Regions from separate parts of the Oceanobacillus sp. M60 genome, predicted to be linked through region 1. Evidence: predicted binding sites of a transcription regulator. Region 1 holds the regulator's gene; the other holds the start of a gene.

What was found. The regulator LexA, encoded in region 1, represses DNA repair genes until DNA is damaged. The targets are predictions, from matches to a motif close to CGAACATATGTTCG.
Region 2: ACW0TQ_RS19925 (ImmA/IrrE family metallo-endopeptidase) is a predicted target of LexA. The motif match lies at 4,984-4,997, and genes of this name have one in related genera.

What each region holds. Positions count from the first base shown of each region.
Region 1 covers NZ_JBSSNH010000002.1:556,625-572,423, forward strand. Annotated here, with positions in the region: gene ACW0TQ_RS06885 (putative ABC transporter permease subunit) at 1-49, shown strand, start outside; gene ACW0TQ_RS06890 (YjcZ family sporulation protein) at 211-357, opposite strand; gene ACW0TQ_RS06895 (YneF family protein) at 652-879, opposite strand; gene sirA (sporulation inhibitor of replication protein SirA) at 927-1,385, opposite strand; gene ACW0TQ_RS06905 (hypothetical protein) at 1,878-2,909, shown strand; gene tkt (transketolase) at 2,975-4,975, opposite strand; gene ACW0TQ_RS06915 (DUF896 domain-containing protein) at 5,068-5,301, opposite strand; gene ACW0TQ_RS06920 (YneB family resolvase-like protein) at 5,367-6,023, opposite strand; gene lexA (transcriptional repressor LexA) at 6,413-7,033, shown strand; gene ACW0TQ_RS06930 (hypothetical protein) at 7,245-7,508, shown strand; gene spo0A (sporulation transcription factor Spo0A) at 7,780-8,562, opposite strand; gene spoIVB (SpoIVB peptidase) at 8,922-10,115, opposite strand; gene recN (DNA repair protein RecN) at 10,364-12,058, opposite strand; gene ahrC (transcriptional regulator AhrC/ArgR) at 12,084-12,533, opposite strand; gene ACW0TQ_RS06955 (TlyA family RNA methyltransferase) at 12,596-13,405, opposite strand; gene ACW0TQ_RS06960 (polyprenyl synthetase family protein) at 13,448-14,335, opposite strand; gene ACW0TQ_RS06965 (exodeoxyribonuclease VII small subunit) at 14,337-14,579, opposite strand; gene xseA (exodeoxyribonuclease VII large subunit) at 14,557-15,799, opposite strand, start outside.
Region 2 covers NZ_JBSSNH010000009.1:59,279-75,077, forward strand. Annotated here, with positions in the region: gene ACW0TQ_RS19900 (type 1 glutamine amidotransferase domain-containing protein) at 1-38, opposite strand, end outside; gene acsA (acetate--CoA ligase) at 295-2,010, opposite strand; gene ACW0TQ_RS19910 (dicarboxylate/amino acid:cation symporter) at 2,368-3,606, opposite strand; gene ACW0TQ_RS19915 (helix-turn-helix domain-containing protein) at 4,148-4,381, opposite strand; gene ACW0TQ_RS19920 (helix-turn-helix domain-containing protein) at 4,537-4,911, shown strand; gene ACW0TQ_RS19925 (ImmA/IrrE family metallo-endopeptidase) at 5,018-5,485, shown strand; gene ACW0TQ_RS19930 (DMT family transporter) at 5,586-6,503, opposite strand; gene pflB (formate C-acetyltransferase) at 7,150-9,405, shown strand; gene pflA (pyruvate formate-lyase-activating protein) at 9,504-10,244, shown strand; tRNA gene ACW0TQ_RS19945 (tRNA-Arg) at 10,577-10,649, opposite strand; gene ACW0TQ_RS19950 (TIGR04104 family putative zinc finger protein) at 10,769-11,056, opposite strand; gene proC (pyrroline-5-carboxylate reductase) at 11,097-11,915, opposite strand; T-box leader at 12,006-12,212, opposite strand; gene ACW0TQ_RS19960 (GTP pyrophosphokinase) at 12,361-13,107, shown strand; tRNA gene ACW0TQ_RS19965 (tRNA-Ser) at 13,184-13,276, opposite strand; gene serS (serine--tRNA ligase) at 13,406-14,683, opposite strand; T-box leader at 14,747-14,982, opposite strand; gene ACW0TQ_RS19975 (D-alanyl-D-alanine carboxypeptidase family protein) at 15,050-15,799, opposite strand, start outside.

The sequences.
Region 1 (15,799 bases):
TTTACGTAAAAAAGTATCGTTAAAAACATTGCAAAACCTGGGAAACTAATTGAAAAAAGACGCCCTGGCAATTCATCCGCCAGGACGTCTTCTTGTTTTTCAGCAAATAGGGCATTCGAGCAAAGGCTTGGGCGCCAGTGCATAAGAGATTTTTGAAAGCAGAAGCCCGCTTATCGAAATCCCTTTCACGAATACCAGGTTTTTTAATCATTAACAGTAGTAGCCACCCGTGTAGCACTGGTTGCCGCCGGAGTATGCTGTTCCAATAATAATCAACAAAATAAATAACACAACTAATAACGCAAAGCCCGCTGAGCCAAAGCTTTGACGATTATCACAACATTCTTCTCTACCCATGTGTATATAACCTCCTCTATTCGAACTACTTTAACTTATGCAGCTTCATTCAAATTGGGAAGGCGAATGACTATTTTTTTTGAAAAACTCCCCTTCGTTAAGCTTTACCTGGATGACCATATACTGATTCCAACGTGTCCGCACATCCTATGTATACTGACAAAGCGCTTCTAAACCCGAGCACTTTGATCCTGCACAATTTAAATTTTTACTATGCTGAAAAAAATTTTGACCAATAAGAAAAACCACCTTCTAAAAAGTGGTTTTAGTGCTTGTCCATAAAATAATTATCAATTATTTCCCAGACTGATTCTGATTATTCATCGCCCGCATCATTTGATTAATTTTCTTCTGTGACGGCTTCTGGCCCATTTGCATCATCAATGTACGAAGCATTTGCTCATTTATTGGCGGATTCTTTTTCAAGTAGTTCATCATATATTTTCTAGCAATGAAAAATCCAAGAGCAACACCAGCAATTAAAGCTGCAATTGCAATTAATACTACCCATATCGTACTCATGTTACAAAATTTCCTCCTTCGTGTTGTCTCTAATACAGTATATTAGATTAGAGGAAATTATACAACACTTGACTTTCATCATTGAGCTCTTTTATAGATTTAGGAGAAATCCATCCATATTGTGGTGTATCTTTTCCTTGGACAAAGAAATAAGGATGAATATCTTCTAATATAGGAAAAAGCAGTGATACCGCAACGGCTAAATGGCGACACCTTAAAATCAATTCCCCATTTTCAATATATAAGCAGAGTGATTCTTCTCCTTTTTTTACAAGCACTCTATTTCCAATTCGTTTCACATAAATATCCGGCGAAGAAAACGTCTTTAAATGCATAGCAAACTTGTAAAAATGGATTTTTCGAGTGATAAATCGAAATTGCTTTCTAATTATTACTTCGTCCTCTTTTTCAGCACATTCTAAAAAGAAACGATGTAATAAATCACTTTTATGATAATAATTTTTTGCTACATTTTCTTCTATCCAATAAATTGCGTATTCATTCATCACGTATTCCCCCTTTGACTATCATTATAGAGGAATCTATTTCCGAAAGTTGTCATAATAGTGTGCAAAGAACAACTTCTTTTGTCGAAACAATAAAGAAAACTTGGCGTCTACTTTTCTCTTTCAGGAATTTAAGAGAAGTCTGTCAATCTGCTGATTTTTGATTTCTGCTTTCCCCTACTTGAATTTCTTTTGAAACATTTTTTCCATATCATCATTGATACAATTATCATATCAAATAATTATGTTATACTATCAAGGCTCTTCACCAAAATCAATGGTTGATATTAATGAATAGATATCAGTAAAGAGACTAATTAGCGCAGTATTTTTCCGTAGCGGTTACCACTATCAATTTAACTACTGTCTGTCAACCATTGATTTTGGTATTGATCCACTATCAAACAACCAATTACATTCACCAAAAATGGGAAGCAGCATAAATTAATTAAACAAAAGCCCAAAATTTCAAATCAAAAAGGAAGTGTCTTCTTGAGAAATTATTATTATGTTACGGCAAATACAGCGGTGGGATTTGTGAATTTACTGCCTTCCAATTTAGAACGTATACAGCAAATCTTTCGTTTAAAACACTCTTCTCAAACGGTGAAAGCAAAAATTTTAAAAGATATAATCACAAAATATGAAGCTACCTATGAAGTAGAAGTGTTAAAAAGTGCGTTGGGTGAACATTATTTGGATGGTGTGGTTATACCTGAAAAGAGACTCGCTTTTTTAAATGATTCCATTATACCAGATGATATGCGTGAAGGAATCGAACTGGATTTAAATCGATTTACACAAGACATTTCGGTAAGAAAAGAGAAACTAGAAGAAAAATTCATTCACTACACAGAAAAAGCATATAAACATTTGGAAACAGGGTTACGCATACATGATGATCTGGAAGAGATCTATATTAAAGAAATGAACTTTAAGCGGGCGAATGAAATTGCCGATACGTTTATTCAAGAAGTCTTAGAAGGACAATCGAGGAAGGATCAAGATGGCCACGAGTATCACCGCCTTTTTGGTACCACAACTGTAGATGGTCCGGTCAATGTCGTCCCTCATATTACAGAAAAACTATCCTGCGTTTTTTATGTAAAAGGGAGAGCTGGAACAGGCAAGTCAACATTTATGAAAAAAGTAGCGAGTGCTTGTATTGAATATGGTTATGATACTGAAATTTATCATTGTAGTTTTGATCCAAATAGTATTGATATGGTATTAGTTCCAGATTTGGATTTTTGTATATTTGACAGTACTGATCCCCATGAATTTTTCCCAACTAGAGAAGGGGAAGTAGTTATTGATTTATACGAAGAAACCGTCACGCCTGGAACAGATGAGAAATATGCTGGTGAAATTAACAAAATAAATAACCATTATAAATCCTATATGAAAAAAAGCGTTGCAGAGCTGAAAAAGGCTGGAAAATATTTGGAAACTATAGAGCAACAGTTTTCCTGCACCGAACAAGAACGGAAAGAAATCATCCATTTTATCGAGCAACAATTATAATAGATACGAAAGAAGAGAGATGCTAGCATCTCTCTTCCTCATGACATAAAATATTTAAATATTCCTTATTTCGTCACTTCTTCTACTAATTGAACAACGTTATCTACTGTAAAACCAAATTTCTCAATCAATAAATCGCCATTCGCAGAAGCACCAAAACGGTCAATTGTGAGTGTTTTTCCTTCAAAGCCTACATAACGGTCCCATCCGAATGACGCAGCCATTTCAATCCCGACTCTGGCTGTGACTTCTTTTGGAAGTACTTCGTTTTTATATGCTTCATCCTGCGCTTCAAAGCGATCCCATGAAGGCATACTTACTACCTGTGCATCGACACCTTTTTCCTTCAATGCTTCCTGTGCTGCAACTGCCAGTTGAACCTCGGAACCGGTAGCTAAAAGAAGCGCATCCGGTGTTTCTTTTTCGGATTTACTTACAATGTACGCACCTTTTTTAACCCCTTCATAGGCTAATTCTGCGGTATTTGCTAAGGTAGGCAGGTTTTGACGTGTCAATACAAGCGCTGTCGGCTGATCTGTTGATTCCAAAGCTAAGCGCCATGCTGCCTGTACCTCATTCGCATCCGCTGGACGGATTAATGAAAGATGAGGCATCGCACGTAAAGCAGCTAATTGCTCCACAGGCTCATGGGTCGGACCGTCTTCCCCGACTGCAATCGAATCATGCGTAAACACATACGTTACCGGCATATTCATAATCGACGCCAGACGAATGGATGGACGTAAATAGTCACTGAAGACAAAGAAGGTTCCACCGAAGACATGAAGTCCTCCGTGAAGCGCCATTCCATTTAAAGCAGCACCCATTGCATGTTCACGTACACCAAACCAGATATTACGTCCGGCATAATCTGCCTTGGTAAAGTCCGCTTCGTCATTGATTGTTGTTTTGTTCGAACCGGCAAGGTCGGCACTTCCGCCAAAGAAATTCGGAACGGATTTAGCTACAGCGTTTAATACTTCCCCGGAGGACGCACGTGTAGCAAATTTAGATCCTTCTTCAAATACAGGAAGATTTTCATGCCAGTTTTCAGGAAGCTCTCCTTTTAAAGCAAGCTCGAACTGTTTTCCTAATTCCGGATAGGCTTCTTGATAAGCAGCAACCAGCTCGTCCCATGCTGCTTCTTTTTCGGAACCGTCATTCACGATTTTTTCTTTAAAGTCAGCATATACTTCCTCCGGCACATAGAAATCTTCATGCGTCCATTTATAGGCTTCTTTAGTCAGTTTCACTTCATCTGCCCCAAGCGGTGCGCCATGGGAAGCACTGGAAGCAGATTTATTTGGAGAACCATAACCGATAACTGTTTTTACTTCAATCAATGTCGGCTGGTCCTGGTTTTGCTGTGCTTCTTTGATTGCCTGGCGAATGGCGTTGACATCATTGCCGTCTTCCACCCGCAATACCTGCCAGCCATATGCTTTAAAGCGTTGTTCCGTATTCTCAGAGAAAGAACGGTCTAAATCGCCGTCTAATGAAATATCATTGGAATCATACAAAGCAATCAGTTTACCTAAGCCCATATGGCCGGCTAACGATGCAGCTTCATGCGAGATTCCTTCCATTAAGTCTCCGTCACTGACAATCGCGTATGTATAATGATCGACCACATTATACTTTTCTTTATTATACACAGCACCTAAGTGTGCTTCCGCCATTGCCATTCCTACTGACATCGCAATGCCTTGTCCCAATGGACCCGTTGTTGCTTCTACACCATCCGTATGATGCACTTCCGGATGTCCCGGTGTTTTCGAATCCCATTGGCGGAATCCTTTTAAATCATCGATAGATACATTATAGCCTGATAAGTGTAACAGACTGTACAGCAGCATGGAACCATGACCTGCAGACAATACAAAACGGTCACGATTGAACCATTTGGAATGCTTTGGATTGTGATTCATAAAATCTGTCCAGAGTGTATACGCCATCGGTGCCGCACCCATCGGTAATCCCGGATGCCCGGAGTTTGCTTTTTCAATTGCATCGATGGAGAGCGTGCGAATGGTATTGATGGATAGTTCCTCAACTTGTTGTGTCATTGTTTTTCTCCTTCCACTTCAAAACATATTCTGTTTCTTCCTCTATTTTATAATGAAATCCGATACGATACAAGCTAAGTTAATATGATGTATCAGTGTTTCTTATTACGTTCCTGGTAATCACGAAGCTTTTGCGGGGTCACATCATTCCCGGCCGGGTCAATGACTGTCATCCCTTTTAGATGATTTTTAAAAGAACCCCGTACATTTGCCAGGTATTCTTTTCGAAGATTTTGCTGTTCTGTTTTTTCTTCTTCTGTTAAGCCTTCACTTTTCGCTTTATTAGCTAACATATTTATTCTATTTAATTTATCTTTAGACAACATAGCTTGTCCCTCCTTCGATTAAAAAAACAGGAGTTAAAATAACCTTCCTGTTTCTTTATCTTACGTCACGATTCACTTTCATTCAAGGAATTGATATATTCCTGGTAGCGGCGATGGATGGTTGCCTTTGATGCATGAAATCCAAGTCCTTTTAAAACTGTTGTGATTTCTTGAAACGTTAATTTATTCTGCCGCAGCCGCACAATCTCTTCCATCGGAATTTCAGCGCGTTCTCTTCCCGGGGATTGATTGATATGATGTAAATTTTCTTGAGGGTTATACCCATTTGATACAGCACGTCGCATTCCCCTTTTTATTTTCATATTATGTAGTTTACGCTGATATTCTTCCACTATACCGACGATGTTCAACACCATCGAATCCGCTTCATTCAGCTCAAGTTCTCCTTCATGGGTAACCGTGTAAATGGGGATATTAATTTTCCGGAGCTGATGAAATAAAGCAATTTTTGTATTTCCTCTTCCAAGCCTTGTTTCATCTTGAATACAAAGACAATCAGCTTCTTGATGAGAAAAATAAGCAAGAAGCTTAAATATGCCATCTCTATCAATGTCATAGCCGCTGGCCTTCTCCTGAATACAATCCACAACCGTAAAATTTAATTTATCGGCCAGCGCAGATAACTCTTCATATTGTCTTTGAAGTGATGTTTCTTGTGTTTCTTTTTCTGTACTTACCCGACAATAAATAATCGTTCTCAATGTTTTATCCTCCAATAATAAACCGCTCTTTTTCAACTTTTCGGTGACAATTCTTTACAGAATCTGTCTTACCAGCATATTTGCTCTCTACAAAATAAGCAAGGAAATCAGTCGTCTGGTCAATCACTTAAATTGTAACCATCATCGTATATAAAAATATTAACGCAATAATAAAAGCTACAATATAAAAAGCATCAGACTTCATCAGTTTTTCAAACATATTAAAACTCCCCTTCGATATTTTATCTGGTTCCGGAACAGTTGTTCTTACTATAGTATATTCAGAACAACTGTTCCTGTCAATACTTTTTTAGAACATTTGTTTGTAAATTGATTCATTCAATGCTATACTATGAATAACAAATACCTATGCTAGAGGGGAGTAAGTCATGACAAAACTATCAAAAAGACAGCAGATGATTTTTGACTTTATTAAAGATCAAGTAGAGCAGAAGGGCTATCCGCCTTCCGTACGTGAAATTGCAGTAGCTGTCGGGTTAGCTTCAAGCTCTACTGTTCACGGTCATTTAGAAAGATTAGAAAACAAAGGATATATTCGGAGAGACCCGACCAAACCTCGTGCCATCGAGATCATATATAATAATGAGAATGATGCGCCTAAGGATAAGGCCATTTATGTACCTGTAATAGGGAAGGTAACAGCCGGAATCCCGATTACTGCGATTGAAAATGTGGAAGAGTTTATTCCCGTTCCCAGCTCTTCTGCCGGACCGGAGGATAATCTGTTTGTACTTGTCATTGATGGAGACAGTATGATTGAAGCAGGCATCCTCGACAAAGATATGGTTATCGTAAAACAGCAAAGCTCTGCGGATAATGGAGATATCGTTGTAGCAATGACGGATGAAAATGAAGCGACTGTCAAACGTTTTTTTAAAGAAAAGACCCGTTTCCGCCTCCAGCCCGAAAATGCAACGATGGAACCTCTCTATTACGAAAACGTATCTATTCTCGGCAAGGTAATCGGCTTATACCGTCATATCCACTAAAAGGAATGTGCTTTAGAGCAGGAGCATGCGGGCAGTATAAGCTGCACATAGCAGAAACGTTAGAACATCCTCTATAGGTGATTTTATCGGCCAGTCAAAAAAGGTTAACGGGCACATTTGTCAGATGTGCCTGTTAACCTTTTTTCTAGTATAAAATTAATCCATTCATAATATGCTTAATATAAAGTACAAGTATAAGGAGTGTATAAAATTGACTGAAACGTTAAAAAAGAAACGCTGGCTTTATCTTCCAATCACCATTATCAGCTTTATTCTGGGAATTATCTATTTAACAAAGGTTGCAGATTATTTAACACTGCCATTTTTATCAGCTCTTCTCATCATTGTCACTTTTTTAGAAGTTTACCCGGACAAGAACTATTTTTCCAAAAAGAATTTGATAAAAATCATTTCTGCTCTTGTGATTATTGCTCTTGCACTTTGGTACCAGGTTGCTGTTTTTATTCTTGGATAAGTGAATAAAGCATATACACAGCCTTTCATTTTATAAAAAGAAAACCGTTCTAATCAAAAAATAAGTAATGTCCCAACTTTTTAGAATATTTATTAAAAACACAAATTTTGCAATTTACTTATAACAAATAAAATTGTACAACTCTTTTCTTCATAAATGGCTGTACTGCTTCCTGTTTATTGGATGCATCGGCAGGTTTTATATAATTTCCTTCTGTGACAATACGGGTTGCTAGTTATTTAAAGCTTTTTGTCAATACTTGCAGGCCATATTACGATACCTTATGCTCCAATCGTAATCGGTCAGCTACCATCGCAATAAATTCAGAATTCGTCGGTTTTGCTTTAGAAATATTGATGGTGTAACCAAATAATGCTGAAATGGAATCAATATTCCCTCTGCTCCAAGCTACCTCTATTGCATGGCGAATTGCTCTTTCTACACGGGAAGCAGTTGTATTGAATTTTTTGGCGATATCCGGATAAAGCACTTTTGTGATGGACCCCAAAAGGTCAATATCATTATAAACCATAGTAATTGCTTCTCTTAAGTACATATATCCTTTAATATGCGCAGGCACGCCTATTTCATGAATAATATTGGTTATATTCGCTTCCAGGTCCTGCTTTTTCTTACTTTCAATATTTGTTTTCGTCACATTTGATACTCTGGAAACCGCACTTCCCTGAACCTGCAGAATTTGATCAGCCAGATTCTGTATGTCAAACGGCTTCAGGATAAAATAAGAAGCTCCTAAATCAACTGCCTTCTTCATCACTTCTTCCTGACCAAATGCAGTCAACATAATAATATGTGGTTTTTTAGTTAATTCCATTTTTTTAATTTCATTTAAAACAGCTATTCCATCCATATGCGGCATAATAATATCTAATACCAGCACATCCGGTGTTTTCTCTTCAATCAACGGGAGGCAGTCCCTTCCGTTTAATGCTGTTCCGACAATTTCAATTTCTTCCTGTTCCCCAAAAAAGTCCTCCATTAATTGTATTAACTCACGATTATCATCAACAAAACACACAGATATTTTACTCACTAAAAAATCCTCCTTTTGCTTTTTATGCACCTATATCATATTCTACAAAAAACATAAATATCCTCTTTAAAATCAAAAAACTTTTGATTTATTTCGATTTTCTCAAGTATTCTTCGTTTTTCTCTTTTTTTCACCAACTTTCGACACAATTTTCAACGTATTATTGTATCCGTTTTCATTATATCAGATAGTAGTTGGAAATAAAATGCATATTTCCAATAAACATACTATATTTTAATGATTATTTAAAAACTAAAAAATGTCTATAATAGCAAACGCTACTACAGACATTTTTAATTATTGATTTATTATTTTATTCTGTTAGGGAAAAGAAAGCTTAACCGGAATGACAGCAGCTGCTACGCTGCAGCTTCATTCAAATCAGATTGAATAATATCTGCATCTTCAAGCATCCATTCGATATGAACACCGTATCCCGAGGTAGGATCATTTACAAACACATGTGTTACTGCACCGATAACCTTGTCATTTTGAATAATAGGGCTTCCGCTCATTCCCTGAACAATTCCGCCAGTTAATTCTAATAATCGCGGATCGGTAATTTGAATAACCATTCCCTTTGTAGATGCTGATTTTTGAGGAACACTGCTGATAATTTCAATGTCAAATTCTTCAATCTTCTCTCCATCCACTACAGTAAGAATTTTTGCAGGCCCTTCTTTGACTTCATGGGATAGTGCGACAGGAAAGGTTTCATCATATTTTTCATGATTTACCTCCTTTTCTAATACCCCAAATATTCCATAATCCGTATTTTTCGTGATATTACCAATTCTTTTTTCTTGCGTTTGAAAGGAAGCTTGTTTTTCTCCCGGTAAACCATTATCACCCTTTTCAATTGCAGTTACAGAAGAATGGATAATGGATCCCTGCTTGATGTCAATCGGTTTCTTCGTATCCATATCCGAAATAACATGTCCTAACGCGCCATATTTCCCTGTTTCCGGCTCGTAAAATGTCATTGTTCCAATACCTGCTGCTGTATCTCTGATATATAAACCAATTTTGTAAGCATTTTCTTTTTTGTCGAAAATCGGCTGCAGGTTTGTTTCAATATACTTATCTCCGCGTTTCAGCTTGATTTGCATTTTTTTATTTTCCTTACCGCTGTGATCAACAATCGGTTTAATGTCTGTCATATGATTGATCTTTTGACCATTTATTTCAACAATTGTATCACCAATATTTATTTTAGCGGCTTCTCCCGGAGACTTTACTCCTTCAGACATTTTCACTTGATGATGACCGACAACCAGTACACCTTTCGTTTCTAACTGCACTCCAATGGATTGTCCTCCCGGTACTACTCTTACATCCTCCAGACGTTGATGCTGCCCCTGATTATCCTCTTTATTCGTATGCTCTTCATTATTGAAAAAAGGAAGGATAGGATAGTCTTGAAAAACCTCTTTATACCCTTGCATGGAAGTATCTGCGTGGATAAAGGAAGGGGAAATAAAAAACAATATAAAAGCAAGCGATAATAGCGAGCTGATTTTATATGTCCATCTGATTTTGTTTGTTTTGCTCATAAATCGTCTCCTCCTCATACAAAAAATATTATCTTTCTGTACATATACTTTTTGCAGTTGGAGGGCAGTTTAAACTGGAACAACCTATGTGATATGTGTATCTTTTCCTCTAAAAATATAGATAAACGGACGTATAGTGTTGTTATTCTTAAGATGCAAAAGGACATGTGATTAACGAAATTTGTAAGTACAGGAAAAAGAAAAAACCGGTACAGTTATTGTCCGATTTTTTTAACGTTTTTATCCCTTTAATTTGATTTTTTAAAACGATCTGCCAATGTTAACATTTCTTTCGCATGTTCTTTTGCTGTATCTGTTAATTTTGTTCCAGTAATCATCCGGCTTAATTCCTCAATCAGTTCCGTATTATTTAATTCAATAACAGAAGTAAAAGTGCGATTTTCCTTTTCCTTTTTCTGAATAAATTTATGCGTATCTGCCATAGCAGCGACCTGCGGAAGATGTGTAATACACAGAACCTGTGATTCCAGCGATATTTCATGGATTTTTTCAGCAATTGCCTGTGCGACTCTTCCGCTGACTCCGGTGTCCACTTCATCAAAAATAACACTCGTAATGCCCTGATGCTTTGAGAAAATCTTCTTCAAAGCAAGCATGATTCTTGATAATTCTCCTCCTGAAGCTATTTTTGTGAGGTCTTTTAAAGGCTCGCCGACATTGGTGGAAATGCGGAAAAGTATTTTATCATAGCCGTTTGATTTCAGCTTCCGCTGCGTTGAATCCTCAAAATCAATGGAAAAGGTCGTCTTTTCTAAATAGAGGTCTTTTAATTCCCGGTGGATATCGTTCGTTAATGTTTCCGCGGCTTGTTTTCGTAAGTGATGAAGCTGATCTGCTTCTAATAAAGCATCCTTTTCAACCTCATCAATTTCTGTTACAAGTGTATTTAAATGCGTTTCCCGATTTGTAATCTGTTCGATTTCTTCTTCAACGCGTCCTAAGTAGTCTAACATTTCTTCCACCGTTGGACCGTATTTACGCTTTAATCTGTTCAATTCATCCATCCGCTGTTCAATCTCATTCAGGCGCTCCGGATTAAATTGCAGCTGGTCAAGATAATTGCGAATATCATACGTGAGTTCTTCCAGCATATAATAATGATTAGATATACTGTCCAATTTTTCAGCAATAAAAGGATCTAAATCTGCTCCGTCCTGTAAAGCTGATTGTGCGTGGCTGACTAATTCTAATCCATGCTGCTCTCCATATAAAGAAAAATAAGCATCCGAAAGAGATTGATGTATCCTTTCATAATTTGCAAGCTGATTGCGCTCTTCTTCAAGCGCCGTATCCTCATTCGGGATAAGCTGTGCTTCTGTTAATTCCTGCTGTTGGAATTGGAGCAGATCCAGGCGCTGTGCCATCTCCTGCTCATTGTCATTCAGGCTGCGGTACTTTTTCTTCAGATTTTCCAGACGGTTATAAATATCCTGATAATCCTTTTTTGCTTCCTTCATGTCATCTCCAAGATAGAGATCTAAAAAATCAATATGCTGCTCATTATCCATCAGCGATTGCGTCTCGTGCTGACTATGGATATCAATCAATGTTTTTCCAAATTCCCGGAGAATAGCCAGTGTCACTAATTTACTATTTACACGGCAGATGCTTTTTCCAGAGGAGGTTATGGTCCGCTGAAGTACAATTTGTTCATCACTGATTTCAATCCCATATGCTTTTCCTACTTGGTAAATAGGGTGCTTTTCGTGATCGATGAAAAATAATCCTTCAATCTCCGCTTTATTCGATTCATGTCGAACAAAGTCTACAGAACCTCTTGCTCCGGCTAATAATTGGATAGCATCAATGATAATCGATTTTCCTGCACCAGTCTCCCCCGTCAAAACAGTAAGGCCTTCTTGAAAGTTTAAGGATAATTCTTCAATAATCGCAAAGTTTTTTATAGATAATTCAGTTAACATGCTGCCTCACCCCGACTAAATAATTTTAAAGCATTCCAATTAATCGATTTTTGATATCCTCCGCATGTTCAGGTGTCCTGCATATAATTAAACAAGTATCGTCCCCGCAGATGGTTCCCATGATTTCTTCCCAATCCAAATTGTCGATCAAGACGCCGACTGCGTGGGCATTTCCAGGGAGTGTTTTTAAAATAATAAAATGACTTGCATTCTCTATTTTGACAAACGTATCCACAATCAACCGCTGCAGTTTTTGCAGCGGATTAAAACGCTGATCTGCAGGCAGGCTATACTTATATTGACCTGTATTCGTCGGTACCTTTACCAATTGCAGTTCTTTAATATCCCGTGATACGGTAGCCTGTGTGACGTTATAGCCAAGATTTTTTAATGAATCGACAAGCTCATCTTGTGTTTCAATAATGTTTTCTGTGATCAGTTCACGAATTTTAATATGGCGTTGTATTTTACTCACGTATAAACCCTCCTTATAGTGCATACATCTTCTTATAATGTGATATGTCATGTGTTCCAGAATTATTGAGTCAATGCCTGCTGTGCTTCCCTGACAACTTCTTCTAATCCGATTTCTTTTGGCGTTTCTTCATTTCTCCATTTGAAATGTGCCAGAAATTCAATATTGCCTTCTGTTCCTTTAATAGGAGAGTATGTTATATCTACTAAAGTAAATGAAGCCATCGCTGCATAATTTACCACTTTTTCGAGAACCTCCAGATGAATTGCCGGATCTCTGACAATCCCTTTTTCACCAACCTGGTCTCTTAAAGCCTCAAATTGCGGCTTTATTAACGCAATAACATCATTCTTTTCATGCAGTAATGTCGCCAGAACAGGGAATATATGCTTCAGCGAAATAAAAGAAACATCAATAGAAGCAACTTCAGGCAAACCATACTCGAGCGTCTCTGGTGTAACATGTCTGAAGTTTGTCCGTTCCATCTCAATCACACGAGGGTCGTTCCGGAGCTTCCAATCTAATTGATTATAGCCGACATCAATGGCATAGCATTTTTTAGCGCCATTTTTTAAAGCACAATCTGTAAAACCACCTGTCGACGAGCCGATGTCCATAAAAATTTTATCTGAAATAGACACTGAAAATAATTGAAGAGCTTTTTCAAGCTTATAGCCGCCGCGGCCTACATATTTTAAACGTTTATCTTTGATTCGGAGCGGCTTATTGACAGGAACAAGGCTTCCCGGCTTATCCACACGCTCTTCTCCTGAATAAACCAGTCCCGCCATCACCGCACGTTTCGCTTTTTCCATATCTTCCGCCAATTCTCTTTCTACTAATAGCTCAGCAATTTTTTTCTTTTTTTTCATAACCCGTTTCCTTTACATAATATAATGTGTCAACACACGCTTTTAGTGGTCTCTTTCACTAAAGTAATCCGTCAACGCTTTTAAAAGAGAATCTTCTGCGCCGGCTAATTTCAAGTTCTCATATGCTTGTTGAACGTATTTTTCTTTTTGCGCAATTGCACCTTCCAGGCCTAATAATTTAGGGTACGTGCTTTTTTCGTTTAATTCATCGCTGCCTACCCGTTTTCCCAGCTTTTCTTCCTCGCCGGAAACATCCAGGATATCATCCTGCACCTGAAAAATAAGCCCTAAATAATAAGCATATTTCTCTAAATAACGTACCTGCTCTTCTGTTGCATTTGCTAAATACGCTCCTGCAAAAATAGCGAAACGAATCAGTTCTCCTGTTTTCAAGGCATGAATTTCTTCCATGGCTTCTAACGAAACAGATTGTTTCTCTGCTTCCATATCAAGAATCTGTCCGCCGACCATCCCTTTCGGACCGCTGCAGGCAGTTAATTCTCTGGTGAGCGTCACCTTTTCATCTGCAGTAAGCAATGGATCATTTAGAATTAATTCAAAGCTGTAGGTCAACAAGGCATCGCCCGCAAGAATGGCTGTAGCTTCATCAAATTTTTTATGATTCGTTAACATACCGCGCCGGTAATCATCATCATCCATGGCCGGCAAATCATCATGAATGAGTGAATAGGTATGTATCATCTCAAGAGCAATCGCCGATGACATCGCTTTTTGAACATCCTGGCCGTATGCTTCATAGCTGGCAAATAATAAAATAGGACGCAATCTCTTTCCTCCGGCATCTAAGGAATAAAGCATGGACTGTTTTAAATTACCCGGTATTTCCAGCTTGTTAAAACAGCTTGTATACGCTTTTTCGAGCTCCTCCTGATAATACGTTAAATATGCCTGTAATCGTTTATGCGCCATCTTATTTGTCCTCCTCTACTTCAAACGGCTCCAGTTCACCCTGCTCATTTAAAATATGAACCATTTTTTCCTGTACATTGGTTAATTTTTTATTGCATAGCTTAGAGAGCTTCATCCCATCATGATAATACTCAATCGCTTTTTCAAGAGGAACATCGCCTTCCTCCAGTTTATTGACAATAACTTCGAGCTTTTCCATCGCTTGCTCAAAGGTTAATTCATCATATTTCTTTTCTTCCGCCACTCTGATCTACCTCCTTTATCTTTTGTACGTTTGCATGCAGATATCCGTCCTGCAGCCGTACATCGATTGGATCTCCTTCGTTCACATCCTTGATGGATTTAATCACATCACCATCTTGACTATAGCTGATCCCATAACCTCGTGCCATAACAGCAAGCGGGTTAACCAGTGTTAATTTGTTGATAGAAGTCTGTAAGTCGCTTTCTGATTTTGCAAACAGCTGTTTCATGGATCGGTTTAACTCCGCCAGCAATTTACTATTTTTATCTGCTGCTGTTTTTATTTCCTGCTCCGGATGCTGTGTATCCAGCCTCTGTTTAAGATGCGTGTAACGAAGCTGCTTCTGTTCCATTCTTGCTTTTAACGACTTGTTTAATGAATCCAGCATCGAATCCAGTTCTTGTTCTTTTTGGGCAATCAGCTGTTTCGGGTATTTAAATGCATAGGTTTGGCTTAATGATTCCAATCGTTTACGATGCATTTGTATATCTGTACGCATCACCTGTGACAGACGCTGCGCTAAATACGATACTTTATCAAGCTGTTCCTTTTGCGAAGGGACAGCTAACTCAGCTGCTCCTGTCGGCGTCGGCGCACGTAAATCAGATACAAAATCAGCAATTGTTGTATCTGTTTCATGCCCCACAGCAGAAATAACAGGAATCTCCGATGCATAAATCGCTCGTGCCACTGCTTCTTCGTTAAAGCTCCACAACTCCTCAATCGACCCGCCACCGCGGCCGACAATCAAAACGTCATACTCCTCTGGAAAAGCATTCGCATATTGAATCTTTTTCACAATGGAACTGGTCGCCTGCGGACCCTGCACAGATACCGGCAGCACTGTAATCTTCACAGAAGGTGCTCTTCTTTCAATCGTTGTCACAATATCACGGACAGCTGCCCCGGTTGGAGATGTAATGACGCCGACATGATTCGGGTAAGCAGGAATCTTTTTTTTCTGGTCATCAAGAAATAAGCCTTCTGTTTGCAATTTTTCTTTCAATTGCTCAAAAGCCTGATACAACGCCCCGATGCCGTCTGGCTCCATGTCACGGATATAAAGCTGATATTGCCCGCTTGCTTCATAGACACTTACCTCTCCCCGAATAAGCACACTCATGCCATTTTCCGGACGAAAAACAAGCCTGCTGTTATTCGAAGAGAACATCACTGCCTGGATACGGGCATTATCATCCTTAATGGTCATATACATGTGT
Region 2 (15,799 bases), on a different contig from region 1:
AATAAGTCTGTGATAACTGTTGCAATTTTTTTACCCATGAATTATTCACTCCTTTAATATTGGTTACATCCTATATCTTCCCAAATAGAATTTATTTAAAACATACGAATTGATATTCTTTGTAAAGGGCGTTATCGAAGGAACGATTAACTCCTGTTTCTGTGAAAAAAAAGTTATTTTTTAATGTACGAAAGTTTGAGTACGTAAAAATAGTGGCTTCTCATTTTTATCGTTAAATGAGAAGCCACTATGTTCATTTTATAAAGTATTTCCTGCTTTTTTACAATAGACGGATTACTCCTCTAACGTCGAAGTATCTCCTGTCGGCAGCCCTAATTCCCATGATTTTAATAAACGGCGCATGATTTTACCGCTCCGTGTTTTAGGAATAGAGTCTTTTACTTCAATTTCTCTTGGTGCAGCGTGTGCACTTAATTCTTTTTTAATAAATTGACGAATTTCTTCCAACAGCTCATCACTTTTTTCATGACCCGGATTTAAGGTGATAAATGCTTTAATAATTTCTCCACGCTCCGGATCCGGCTTACCGATAACTCCCGCCTCTGCAACAGCCGGATGTTCAATCAGCTTGCTCTCGACTTCAAATGGTCCGACCCGTTCTCCAGATGTATTGATAACATCATCCAGACGGCCCTGGAACCAGAAATATCCATCTTCATCGCGATATGCACTATCTCCAGAGACATACCAGCCGTTAATAAAATAACTTTCATATTTTCCTTTATTGTTCCAAACCTCGCGCATCATGGATGGCCATCCCGCTTTGATGGCTAAATTACCCATTTGATTTGGAGGGATTTCATTGCCTTCATTATCGACAATGGACGCCTCTACCCCAGGGATTGGTTTCCCCATGGAACCAGGTCTGATTTCCAGTGACGGGATGTTTACAATCACCTGCGCCCCTGTCTCTGTCATCCACCAGGTATCATGAATTCGTAAATCGAAAGCTTTTAATCCCCATGTAATTACTTCCGGATTTAATGGCTCTCCTACGCTCAAAATATGACGCAGCGCAGACAGGTCATATTCTCTGACCTTCTCTTCGCCGTGACTTACAAGCATCCGTAATGCTGTCGGTGCAGTATACCATACGGTAACATGATTATCCTGTAACGTTTTATACCAATCATCTGGAGAAAAACGTCCGCCGCGAATCACATTTGTCACTCCGTGCAGCCAAGGCGCAAAAATACCATAGCTTGTTCCTGTAACCCAGCCAGGGTCAGCTGTACACCAATAGATGTCATCGTCCTCTAAATCTAACACCCATTCTCCAGTTGCGTAATGCTGTATCATAGCGTTATGGACATGCAGGATGCCTTTTGGCTTCCCTGTGGAACCAGATGTATAATGAAGCAGCATGCCATCTTCTCTATCCACCCAAACAATATCAAAATCCGTGGATGCCTCTTTCATTTCGGAATCGAAACCAATATACTGGTCTCCTTCTTCCTCATGCGCACCTACTAACACGATTTTCTCTAAATGAGGCAGTCTGTCCTGCGGGATACGGTAGAGTAAATCAGGAGTTGTTATTAATACACGCGCCTCACTATTCTCTAATCGATCGCCGACTGCCTGCTCCATAAATGCCTCAAACAGCGGTCCTGCAATCGCCCCTATTTTTAGAATACCAAAAAATGCTTGATAGAACTCCGGACTTCTCGGCATAAAAAGAAAAACACGATCTCCTTTTTGCACATCGTATTTCTTCAATACATTCGCAAATTGATTACTTTGTAAACGAAGTTCATCAAAGCTGACCTTTTCTTCTCGATTGGGATCTGAATATAGTAATGCGATTTTATCCTTCTTATCCGGATTATCAGCATGTCTATCAATTGCTTCATAGGCCATATTCACTTTTCCTGTTTCATGCCAGGAAAAGTTCTTCTCCACACTTTCCCAAGAAAATGTTTTTCGAAAATCCTCGTAGTTTTTTAAATTATGATTGCCTTCACGTGCCGGAATTGCTTGCATATCCATCTAATCACCTCATTCATCTTAATTGGAAACGATTACAAATAGAATTAAAAAAAGGATTAAAATATTTTGTTAACTATTTCTATTTTAGAACATTCTGTGACATTTTTAAAGAGTTTGTTTCTAATTTTACAAAATAAAGGAGATATTACTGGGATGAATACCCGTTAACCCATGATTTACAGCAGTTTATCAGGAACAAATAAATTAAGCAGAAAGCGTGCTGCAGGTTATCTCTTAATCAACTTCCAGCTAAATAGAATAAAAACAACGTACGAAACAAAGAAATCCGGACCCATTTTGAACATTCTCTCGTTAGAATGCAAATGCGTTCGGATTTCATTGAATTAAATATTGATTTTATGCATTTTGTGTCTTTTTCTCATTCCGTTTTCCCCGTTCAGATATAATATATGCACAAGTAGCATCGCCGGCAATATTTAGAGATGTCCTTAACATATCGAGAAGACGGTCAATACCAATTATTAAAGCAATACCTTCTACCGGCAGCCCAACTTGGCCAAGTACCATTGCCAGCATCACCAGTCCGACGCCAGGGACGCCTGCTGTACCAACACTTGCCAACGTAGCGATAAGAACGACCATTAATAAATCCATAAAAGTCAGCGGGATATCATACACTTGGGAAATAAATACGGTTGCTACAGCCTGCATAATTGCTGTCCCGTCCATATTAATGGTTGCACCGAGCGGCTGAACAAAGCTGCTGACAGCTTTTTTTACACCCAGTTTTTCTTGAGCTGTCTTCATCGCCACAGGAAGTGCAGCATTAGAGCTGGAAGTACTAAAGCCAACCACCATTGCCGGGAAAAATACTTTAAAAAATGTAATTGGGTTCCCGCGTCCGATTAGCCAAATAGCAAGCGAATAGATAATGAGTGCGTGCAGCAGCAAACCTGCAATCACCGTTAACATATAGCTCAACATGGAACCGAGTGCATTCAGTCCAGCATCACCAATTGCTGAGGCAATCAAAGCAAATGCCCCATACGGAGCAAATCGCATAATCACTGTAATTAACCAATTCAAAATTTCGTTTGCCTGTTCAAATAGATTATATATTCCTTTTGTTTTATCACTTAAAAATGCCAATGCAACCCCAATAAAGATAGCAAATGCAATAATCTGAAGCATTTCTCCAGATGCCAATGCTTCTATAGGATTCTCAGGAACAATATTAATCAACGTCTCCATAATTGGCGGTGCTTCATCTGCGCTGTATTCTGCATTTGACGTATCAAAAATCCCTGTCGACCCCGGCTGGATCAAATAACCCAAACCTAGACCTAAACTGATTGCAATTGCCGTTGTTGTTAAGAAAAAGGCAACCGCGGAAACACCAATCTTTCCTAATTTTTTCGGGTCTCCCAGGCCTGCTGTTCCTAATACAATGGATACAAATACAAGCGGAACTACTAACATCATTATAAGATTAATAAATATTTGACCAATCGGGTCTAATACATATTTATCGAGAGGTTCAAAAAAACTTTCCGGGGCAAATGTCAGTGCTATACCAGCAGCTGCACCAGCAACCAGAGCAATTAATATTCTTCTCGTTAATTTTTTAGAATCCATATACCTTCTTCCTTTCACTATGTTTTCGGGTACAAAAATATCCAACTGAAACAAAGTTTTTTTTTTACTGCTAGTTACCTTCTCTTTAATCAGTCATTCTTCACTCTTGATAAACACTTTATTTTCATTGGATATAAAACATAGATTTATTGGATTTTTCATTGTAGTTGAGGCGACTACATTTTACAGGGTTTATTCTAATTGTAGAGTAAGATAAATTCTACCATAAATGTAAGGTACTTGAATAGTATGTTTTTAAATATTACATTATATTCCATATTACATAAATATGTTTAAAATCTTTACCCAGTTTTTTATTGAGTAAAACACAAGCTTCATTTATCCAATAAAAAACTACCTCCCTATGAACGAGGAGATAGAACCCGAATTACGTATTATAACAGGATAAAATATATTGTGGTTGAGAGATTTTTCTTTGAGGGGATAGCTATGTGGCGCTTAATGATAGTTATATCATTCCAGCTCTTCGAGGTATCGTTTTGATCTAGGGTGTATAAAATCTCTTCCTTTTTATTTTCGTTTATAAAAGCTCTTTGCATTTATTTAATGCATCATTCAACTCCTTATCAAATAACATTTTCACATCAATTTCTAATGCATCTGCTATTCTTTCCAGGGTATCTACATCTATCTTTGTTTTTCCCTTGGAAATATTGGTGTACCAGGCAGGAGTTTTAGAGCATTTTTTTGCAATTTGTGTCTTCGTTATCTGCTTTTGCTGTCTGATAAATTCGATTTTCTCATGTATTTCCACTAAATCACCCCATCCATCTTTTGGTTTTTATACTTTAAATTATAATTAAGCGCTTTGCATAAGTCAATATACGAAAACAATAAAATTTGCATTTCGCTTAAAAATATTATTGTTTTTATTAAAAATGGTATTATCTCTATATTGAGGTGGATACTATGAAAATTCTTTCCCAAAGATTAAGAGAAGCACGAGAAAAAGCTGGATTAAAACAAATTGAAGCTTCGAAACTTTTAGGTATTTCAAATGGTACTTTATCTGGTTATGAAAGAGAATATCGTGATCCGGACACAGACACGTTACATAAAATGGCTAATTTATATGGTGTTTCCGTAGATTGGCTTTTAGGTAAATCTATGTCTCCCTCAACAAAGGATACTTCCCGGCCGGAACCGATGTCGGAGCAAGATACATTGATGTTCCGTAATTGGAAACGAATGACAGAAGATGAGAAAGAAGAAGCTTTAAATGTGATACAATATATTTTATACAGAAAGAAAACAAATAATGGTAACGCCAATCAAAATGACTAATGCTGATTTATACTTCCATAAGCAATATAAAAACAGGTGTACTTGCTGCACCTTATTTTTAGCACTTCAAACCGAACGTATATTCTTATTGAAGGTGGGAAATCAAATGTACTATTCAGATGTAGAAAAATTTGTCGAAGTATTATACAAGCAGCTGAATATCCAGACTCCGGCAGAGCTCTCCATTTCTGCTATTGCACAAGCTTTAAATATTGAAATTATTTATGCAGCATCTGTCAGTATGCGGATAGATAATTATATCGTACTTCCAAATACTTCCCAGCAAAATATATGGCAATGTTTTGGGCATGAATTATGCCATTATTTTTTCCATGAAGGAGATCAGCGTTTTATGCATTCCCTTTTTGTCGACCTGCAAGAAAATCAAGCCAACCATTTTGCATATCATTTTTGTATCCCGACATTTATGCTGGACCAGCTTCATATCGAAAATGTTTATGATATTCTGCAGCATTTTCCGGTGGAATTTTCCTTTGCGCTGCACAGGCTGGAGATGTACCATAATAACCATTTTTCTCTGTATGAAAAAACCGCTTCCTATCTCACAGGGTAAAAATTAGACCTTGTTTCCTTTCCAACAGGCAAGAAACAAGGTCTGCGAACTTAAAATAATGTACAAAAAGGACAGTGAAAAAGAATTTTTAAATATCCTCTTAAAAGATATTGAGTACGATTATTCCACTGATAATCATAATAACAGCGATAACCCTTCTTTGATCAATTAAATACTTCGGAAGGTTAAACAGCCCAAAATGATCAATTAACAGTCCCATGATAATCTGCCCTAAAATAGCAGCCATCATCGTTAATGTAACACCCAGATAAGGCATTAAACTGATATTTGATGCGATATATGCTGCGCCGAGTGCACCACCGGCAAAATGCCAGGGCTTTAATTTAAAATCTCCAGAAATACGTGTTAACTTTACTCCTTTATTCACTATCATCGACAGAATAAATAACACAGCGGTTCCTACAATAAATGAAATAAAAGCAGCATAAATAAAGGAGTCTACTTCATAACGCAAGGCGCTATTGATTGCTGTCTGCAGCGGCGGCATCATTCCTGTACATATCCCGAACAATACCCACAGACGGGAATGACTCTGCGAAACGCCGGGATTTTTTTTCGCATTCATATAGACAATTCCGGTAATTAAAAGAAGAACACCAACGATATGCATAAAATGCAACGGTTTTACCTCTGCACCAAACCAGCCAAAGGTATCAATCAAAATACCAATCACCATCTGTCCTGTTACGGTAACAATAACCGTTAATGCTGCACCAATTTTGGGCAGTAAAATAATATTCCCTGTAAGAAAAATTACTCCAAGCACACCACCAGTAAACCAGATATAGGAAAAGGATTGATCTGCAAAGAATGATACTGTAAATTTGTCAGGATCTATCATAAGATTAATGAAAAATAAAATAATACTTCCAGATAAAAAGGAATAAAAGGATGTCGGCAACACCGCTTTCGTAAACACAGTCAGCCGATTATTTACTGCTGTCTGCAGCGGAATCATCATTCCTGCAATGATCCCCAGAACAATTATTACATACAATAAAGAAACCTTCCTTCTAAAAACCGTAATGTATTTATTTTAAGCAAATATATAGCAGAAAACAATACACTTGCTCCGTTCCCCTATCCAAAACCCGGTATTTATTAAGAGAAACCAAGAAAATCACTTGGTCTTTAAAATACTAATATTCTTGCCGAGCAGATGTCCGCTTCGGGAAGTCGCTTTCCGCGGGCAACGGTTTTGACGGGGCGAGTAACCGCAGCAGTCCTAGTGGGAAGACTCCGCAGGAAAAAAGTGTTCTTCTATTTTCTACCATAGGCATAAGCGCGACTATGCTTCTGTCTGCGCCTGTCGGCTTGCCAATCAGCAAGTCTTCTTTAAAGGAGATGAGCTCGGGGCCCATGGAAAGCGTAGTGTATTTCTGGGGCCTAAGATTACTCCCCCCATGAAACCCGTTGGAGCGGCTATCCTCAACATTTTATACTTTCTTACTCTTTAAAAAAGGCTTGGAACGAATGTTACTATTTTATAAAATCCTCTTATTTCTCAAGCTTTAAATTTGAACATTTTAAGAACTTTCTTCATTTGTGAAGTATTTCACTTGTTTTATTTTCCGAAACCGTTATAATAAAAATAGAGGTTATTGTGAATTTATTCACAATTAATTAAGAGGAGGGTTTTTGTTATGAAAGTAGCAGATGAAATGGTAAAAAGAGTCCCTTGGGATGGTTTCGTTGAAGGCAACTGGCAGCAAGAAATTGATGTTCGTGATTTTATTTTACAGAATTATCATTTATATGAAGGAAATGAATCCTTCTTAACTGATGCAACTCAAGCCACCAAAGACCTGTGGGAGCAAGTCATGCAATTAACCAGAGAAGAACGGGAAAATGGCGGTGTATATGATTTAGATACAAAAATCGTATCTACTATTACCTCTCACGGTGCTGGTTATTTAAATAAGCCCTTGGAAAAAATCATCGGCGTGCAAACAGATGCGCCTTTCAAACGTGCTCTAATGCCTTTTGGAGGTATCCGTATGGCTGTAGCTGCCGCAGAATCCTATGGCTACAAAGTTGATGATGACGTTGTCCATACCTTTACAGAACACCGGAAAACGCATAACCAAGGCGTCTTTGATGCCTATACACCCGAAATCTTAAAAGCAAGAAAAGCAGGAATCATCACCGGGCTTCCAGATGCATACGGCCGCGGACGTATTATCGGTGATTACCGCCGCGTTGCCCTGTATGGAGTAGACCGTTTAATTGAAGAAAAGAAAAAAGACCTGCAGCTGATTGGTAACGGAACAATGACGGACGATGTGATTCGCGACCGTGAAGAAACCTCGGAGCAGATTCGTTCCTTAATGGATTTGAAAAAGCTCGGAGAAAAATATGAATTTGACCTTTCCAAGCCTGCAACAACTGCACAGGAAGCATTCCAATGGCTCTATTTAGCCTATTTAGCTGCCATTAAAGAGCAAAACGGGGCTGCCATGAGTCTTGGCCGTGTTTCTACATTCTTAGATATTTATATAGAGAGAGATATTGAAAATGGGGTTATGACAGAGCAAGAAGCGCAAGAACTTGTCGATCATTTTGTGATGAAGCTGCGTCTCGTAAAATTCGCAAGAACACCAGATTATAACGAATTATTTAGCGGAGACCCGACTTGGGTAACAGAATCATTGGCAGGAATAGCAGAAGATGGACGCCCACTTGTAACAAAGAGCTCCTATCGTTTTCTGCACACATTAGATAACTTAGGACCGGCGCCAGAGCCAAACTTAACCGTACTTTGGTCTGCTAAACTGCCGGAAAACTATAAAAAATATTGTGCAAAAATGTCTATTAAATCAAGCTCGATTCAATATGAAAACGATGATATCATGCGCCCGATCTATGGAGATGACTATGGAATTGCCTGCTGTGTATCTGCAATGCGCATCGGGAAACAAATGCAGTTCTTCGGTGCACGGGCAAACTTGGCAAAAGCACTTCTGTATGCGATCAATGGCGGTGTAGATGAAAATCTAAAAATGCAGGTAGCTCCAAACTATGCACCAATCACATCAGAGTATCTTGATTACGACGAAGTGATGGAGAAATATGATAACCTCCTAGACTGGTTATCTGGTTTATATGTCAACGCATTAAACATTATCCATTATATGCATGATAAATACAGCTACGAGCGACTGGAAATGGCGTTGCATGACCGGGAAGTATTACGGACCATGGCTTGTGGTGTAGCAGGACTATCCGTCATTGTCGATTCCCTAAGCGCCATTAAATATGCGAAGGTAAGAACCATTCGTGATGAAGACGGACTTGTTGTTGATTATGAAATAGAAGGAGACTATCCAAAATACGGCAATAACGATGATCGCGCAGATGAAATTGCTGTGAGTCTCGTAAAAGACTTTATGAATAAAATTAAGAAACACCATATGTATCGCGATGCTACACCAACACAGTCTATCCTGACGATTACTTCCAATGTGGTTTACGGGAAGAAAACGGGAAATACACCAGATGGACGAAAAGCAGGAGAACCTTTTGCTCCAGGAGCAAACCCATTACACGGACGTGATAAAAATGGCTCATTAGCTTCTTTAAGCTCCGTTGCAAAATTGCCATATAAATACGCACTGGATGGTATCTCGAACACCTTCTCCATCGTGCCAAAAGCGTTAGGTAAAGATGAAGAAACAAGAAAAACAAACTTAGCCGGTATCCTCGATGGCTATGCAGCAAAAAAAGGACATCATCTAAACATCAATGTCTTTGATCGGGAAACTTTATTAGATGCGATGGAGCATCCGGAAGAATACCCGCAGCTTACCATCCGCGTCTCTGGATATGCAGTAAACTTTATTAAGCTGACAAGAGAACAGCAAATCGATGTCATTAACCGGACCTTCCATGAAAGCTTGTAAGGCCATTCTGTAAGAAGTCAATATCAAGCGCTCATTAAATAACTTGAGCGCTTGATGCTGAATTATTTTCAGCATATGAAGTGAGGGGGAAAAGTATCATGAAAGAAGGAAGAATTCATTCAATCGAAACGTGTGGAACCGTAGACGGGCCTGGATTACGCTATGTTATCTTTACTCAAGGCTGTTTATTACGCTGTCAATTTTGTCATAATCCGGATACATGGAACATGGGAGCAGGAAAGAAAATGTCTGTACAAGAGCTGGTGAAGGATATTAAGGGCTATCTCCCATTCTTCCAATCTACCAATGGAGGAGTGACTGTCAGCGGCGGAGAGCCTTTACTTCAGGTTGAATTTTTACTCGAATTGTTCACCGAACTGAAAAAATTAGGAGTACACACAACCATTGATACTTCTGCCGGATGCTTTAACCGCTCCCCTCACTTTATAAAAAATTTAGATAAAGTACTGGAATTAACTGATTTGGTTTTACTTGATTTAAAGCATATCAACGCTGCAGCGCATAAAGAGCTCACTGGTCTGTCCAATGAACATATTCTCGACATGGCCCGCTATTTAGACGAGAAGAAAGTGCCTGTCTGGGTCCGTCATGTACTTGTTCCCGGTGGCAGCGATAACGATGCACATTTACAGCAGCTCTCCGATTTTATTGCGACATTAAATAATGTCGAAAAAATAGAAGTGCTGCCGTATCATAAATTAGGTGTCTATAAATGGGAAAATCTTGGTTTGGACTATCCGCTGGAAGGTGTAGAGCCACCGACAGAGGAACGGGTGAAAAACGCCGAAGATATTTTGAATCGGGTGAAAGTGATATAGCGATAGGGAATCGGAATCCATTGCTGTATCCTGCCCTTTATATAGATGAGAAGAATGGAGCCGCTTCTTTTTAGGAGCGGCTCTATTCATTATTACCGTCTATAAAACAAAAAACATCAATGGTGTTTCTCATTTTGCTTTTTCACGAAAAATAAGCAGAACAATAATTGTCTTCTCTATATAAAAAAAAGCCACCTTTCAGAAATCTTGTCATAAAACAAACAAGAAAACGAAAAATGACGTCTGTCGGTTTATGTAATTTTCAAGTATAAACCGTGGCCTCCGATAATATAACTGAAAGACACAAATCTCTGTATAACAAGACTTTTTTACGCCCCCGGCAGGATTCGAACCTGCGGCACATGGTTTAGGAAACCAATGCTCTATCCCCTGAGCTACGGGGGCTTTGCACATAATCAGCAGTGGAAACCGCTCAATTATGCTTCATTATCCGTCCATTGAAAAATAAACGAACAATCGTATTATACTAAACCTTATCTATTTTGGGAAGCATCGTGTTTCATTTATTTGCCGGCTCTCTGCAATCTCGTCCGATAAGGAATCGACAGGACGTGAAGAATCATCAGCAAACAGCCCATGAGAATAATTTCTACAGAAGACAGCCTTAGCAGAAAGGCCAGCCCTAACAGAATAGGAATGGCTAATAAAGGGAGCCAGCCGCCTTTTTTACTTGCATTATAATAATTTTCTTTGCCGCAGTGCGGACAAATCATTTTAATCTTAAATACCTGCTTAAAGGTCTGTCCATAACTCCATCTTTTCCCGCAATAACTGCAATCCGGTGTATGCATCTGCTTTCCCTCTTCTCTTTTTTAAAGTACGTGTAAAAAATTAGTTCTGAGCATTCGTAATCTCGATAGACCGATTTCGTGCGCCATCGACACATGCTTTAATTATCTTATCAAATTCATTCGCCATTAACTGGTTTAAACCAGCCTCTGTGGTTCCTGCCGGGCTGGTAATATTAACACGGAGCTGTTCCGGGTCTGCGCCAGATGTCTCCAGCATTTTTCCTGCGCCGATCACCGTCTGGGTCAGCAGCTCTAATGCCGTATCCCGGTCCAATCCTGCTTCAATTGCTGCTTTTTCCATTGCTTCCACCATGTAGTAGAAAAATGCCGGTCCGCTTCCTGCAATCGCCGTAATCGTATGCATCTGCTCCTCATCAACAATTTTTGTTGTACCCACTGTCTGGAATAGTTCCTCAGCAAAGTAAAGCTGACCGAGTTCGACATTGGTTCCCTTTGAAATAGCAGTAGCTGATTGGCCGATCAATGCAGACGTATTCGGCATGGTTCGAATAACAGGAATACCTTCTCCCAGCGTTTTTTCCATCTGTTCGATAGATAACCCTGCAATCACCGAAATAACCATGTGATGCGGTTTTATATAATTTTTTAGCCAGTCTAAATAATCCTTCGCATCCTTAGGCTTCATCGCTAAAATAATAATATCTGCTTTCTCGATCATTTCTTCTTTATCCAGGTCGCAAGTCACTCCATACTTTTCAGCAATCAGATCTAACCTTGCTTTATCACTGCGATTCGTCACCAGCACCTGTTCTTTTGTAACAACATTAGTCCTTGTAATGCCTGCAATAATCGCCTCTGCTAAATTTCCTGCTCCAAAAAATGCAATTGTTTTTTCCATGTAGTTTCCTCCTGTGTGTTTCTTCTTTCCTTTAATATTTTATTTCACCGATACCTCAGAGCAATAAAAAAAACTGATTATACATCCCTTGTAAAGGACGAAATCAGTATTATTCCGCGGTACCACCTTTGTTGATAAAAGTTATCCACTCACATTGATAATGCAGTTTACTGCAGTCAGCATACACTAACCTACTCCCGGATAGGTTCATCAAGGCATTTACAGAAATCTTACAGCCGCCGGATTTCCTCTCTTTGGTAAATACACATCGATTACTGGTCCGTTCACCGTATTTCTTTATTGAATTGTACTATAAGGCCTTGCCATACTTTTGTCAAGACTGCACCCATCAGAATGGATTGCAGCGTCTTTTTATCTGCTATTCAAAACAAATTTTGCTATACTTATATTGTACATGAATGTAAGCCAGAAAGGAATTTTATCAATGGATGAATCAAAACAGATACACCAGTTAACCGCTGTACGAAAAGAACTGACACGTTTCATGCTCAGCTATAAATTTGGACTGGATGAAATCAATACCAAGCTGAACATCCTTCAAGAAGAATTTGAGCATATTCATGATTATAATCCGATTGAACATTTAAAATCACGTATAAAAACACCTGAAAGTATTTTACGAAAATGCCAGCGAAAAAACATTTCGATTACGCAAAAATCTATCAAGAATCATATCAAGGATATTGCAGGAATCCGGATTGTCTGCTCCTTTATATCCGATATTTATAAAATCAGCGAAATGATCCAAGGTCAGCAGGATATCAAAGTCATTGAAACGAAAGACTATATTAAGCATCCAAAACCAAACGGATATAAAAGTCTGCATCTGATTTTATCCATTCCTGTCTTTTTCTCTGACCGTCAGGAAGAGGTATTTATCGAAATTCAAATCCGTACCGTTGCGATGGATTTCTGGGCGAGCTTAGAGCATAAAATTTATTATAAATATGATGGGGAAGTACCGGCACATCTGGTAGAAGAATTAACAACCAGTGCAAATATCGCAAATCAACTGGATGAAAAGATGGAGTTTCTTCATACGGAAATCAATGAAGCAAAAGAGGATAAACATGCAGAGAGCAAGCTTAACTTTCTGCCGCTTGATAACAAACGCTTCCCGCTGCCAAAGCAGTTATTAGAATCGTTGTTGGAGCGAAGAGATAGAGAGTAAACATATATATGTATTAGAAAACCCGCAGCACGAAAGCTGCGGGTTTTTATCTCCAATTTTTTACGGTTGTTTTAAATGGAGGAGGTAGAGGGATTCGAACCCCCGCGCGGTTTGACCCGCCTCTCGGTTTTCAAGACCGACCCCTTCAGCCAGACTTGGGTATACCTCCATGAAATAACGCTAATTTGCTCACTTCCTAGCGAACAAAATATACTATATCATCCTCAAAGATGACTTGTCAATATTTTTTATCAAAAAATAAGAGGCCCCCAAAGATGGAGAGCCTCTTACTTAATCATTACTTGCCAATCACTTCAATGCCGCTCATATACGGACGCAATACTTCAGGAATTACTACACTTCCATCTTCCTGCTGGCAATTCTCTAAAATAGCCGCTACAGTACGTCCTAACGCAAGACCAGAACCGTTTAACGTATGGACAAATTCTGGTTTTCCATTTGCTTCGCGGCGGAAGCGAATTCCGGCACGGCGCGCTTGGAAATCCTCAAAATTAGAACAAGAAGAAATTTCACGGTACGTATGCTGGCTTGGAATCCATACTTCAATATCGTATTTTTTCGCTGCTGTAAAGCCTAAATCACCTGTACACATACTCATCACACGATAAGGGAGTTCTAACAGCTGCAATACTTTTTCCGCTTCCCCTGTCAGTCTTTCTAATGTGTCATAAGAATCTTCCGGTTTCACGAAATTCACAAGCTCCACTTTGTTAAATTGATGCTGGCGAATCAAGCCGCGTGTATCTCTTCCGGCAGAACCTGCTTCAGAACGGAAGCTGGCGCTGAATGCAACATATTTTTTCGGCAACGCCTCTCCTGATAAAATCTCATCACGGTGATAATTGGTTACAGGGACTTCTGCAGTCGGCACCAGAAAATAATCCCAGTCTTCCAGTTTAAACGCATCCTCTTCAAATTTCGGAAGCTGTCCTGTTCCTGTCATACTCAGGCGATTCACAATGTATGGAGGAAGCATTTCCTGATAGCCATGCTTATCCGCATGCAGATCCATCATGAAGTTTAATAATGCACGTTCCAGTCTTGCTCCTAATCCTTTATAAAAAACAAAACGGCTTCCCGTTACCTTTGCTGCACGTTCAAAGTCCAAAATATCTAAATTTGTCGCAACATCCCAGTGCGGCTGTGCTTCAAATGAAAATTCCGGCACCTCTCCCCATTTACGTGCTTCTACATTATCATCCTCATCTTCACCAACAGGCACACTCTCATGCGGCAGATTAGGAATAGAAAGCATGATATGTTCCAGGGTTTCCTCAATGTCTTTTAATTCTTTATCATATTTAGAAATTTGATCTCCAACTTCACGCATAGAAGCTATGGCTTCCTCCGCATCCTTCTTCTCGCGCTTTAAAACAGAAATTTCCTTAGACACTTCATTACGTTTTGCCTTTAGTTTTTCTGTCTCTGCAATCAATTCCCGTCTTCTTACATCAAGCTCGCCAAATTTGTCTAAATCGCCAAGGTCTTCTCCGCGGTGTGCTAATCTTTGCTTCACTTCATCAAAGTTATTTCGTACATATTTCATATCTAACATACTGATTACCTCCTATATTTTTAATGTCTTTAAAACCATAAAAAAACTCCCATCCCTTATGTAGAAAGGGACGAGAGTATATTTCCCGCGTTGCCACCCTAGTTAAAGAATCTATACAGACAGATTCTTCCGGCTTTATATACGAATAACGTCGTATCTCCGTGCTTACTTACGTGACTGAACCACTTCAATAAGCATGCTCCAGGATGGATTCACTGCATTCTAACGCTAATTTGCACCAGATATTAGCTCTCTATAGATAGAATCAAACAGCTACTGCTTCCTATCAACGCTTTATTATTTCAATGAATGATTGTATATCATCATAATCTATTTCCAATCAGGTTGCAAGACTTCCTGCAAAAATTAGCTGAAAAGTCCCTTCACCCAATTAAATGCACCTTGGAACATGTTTACAAAGAAATCACCAATAGATTGTAACGTAAGCATAAACCAATTTGCTTTTTCAACGGAGTCCATTGCAACTAAATCATAACTTTCCTGACTCGCTTCATCGGAAATATATCCAAAATCTTCTTCTTCTCCATCATAGACAACGGTAACTGTTCCGATAACTTCATCTGCTTCCACTGGAGCTTCTAACTCTCCATTATCATTCAATCTGTCTTCATCAATTTTATATTCTAAATGATACAGATCTTCCTCACCAGTTTTGATCGGAACATGAATCCCTTCATTGATGCCAATATTTACTTCTTTTTCTTTTCCTCTTGCAACCGGAGCTGTTTCATTGCCTTCTTCTTGATATCCTGCCGGGAATAATTCTTGTGTTTCAAATTGATCAAATCCATAATCAAACAGTTTTGCAGTCTCATTAAAACGGGCATCTTCACTGTCTGTTTTCATAACCACACTGATAAGACGTCGTCCATCCCGTTCTGCTGTTCCTGTAAAAGCATAACCGGCAACCGTTGTAAAACCAGTTTTTAAACCATCTACACCTTCATAGTAATGCTTCTGTAAATAATCTGCATCATGATCCAGCATGTAATTCCAGTTACGGATCTCCTGATCATCAAATTCCGTACTCGGCACGCTGGAAATTTCTAATGCTTCCGGATAATCATTCACTAATGCAGACCCTAAAATTGCTGC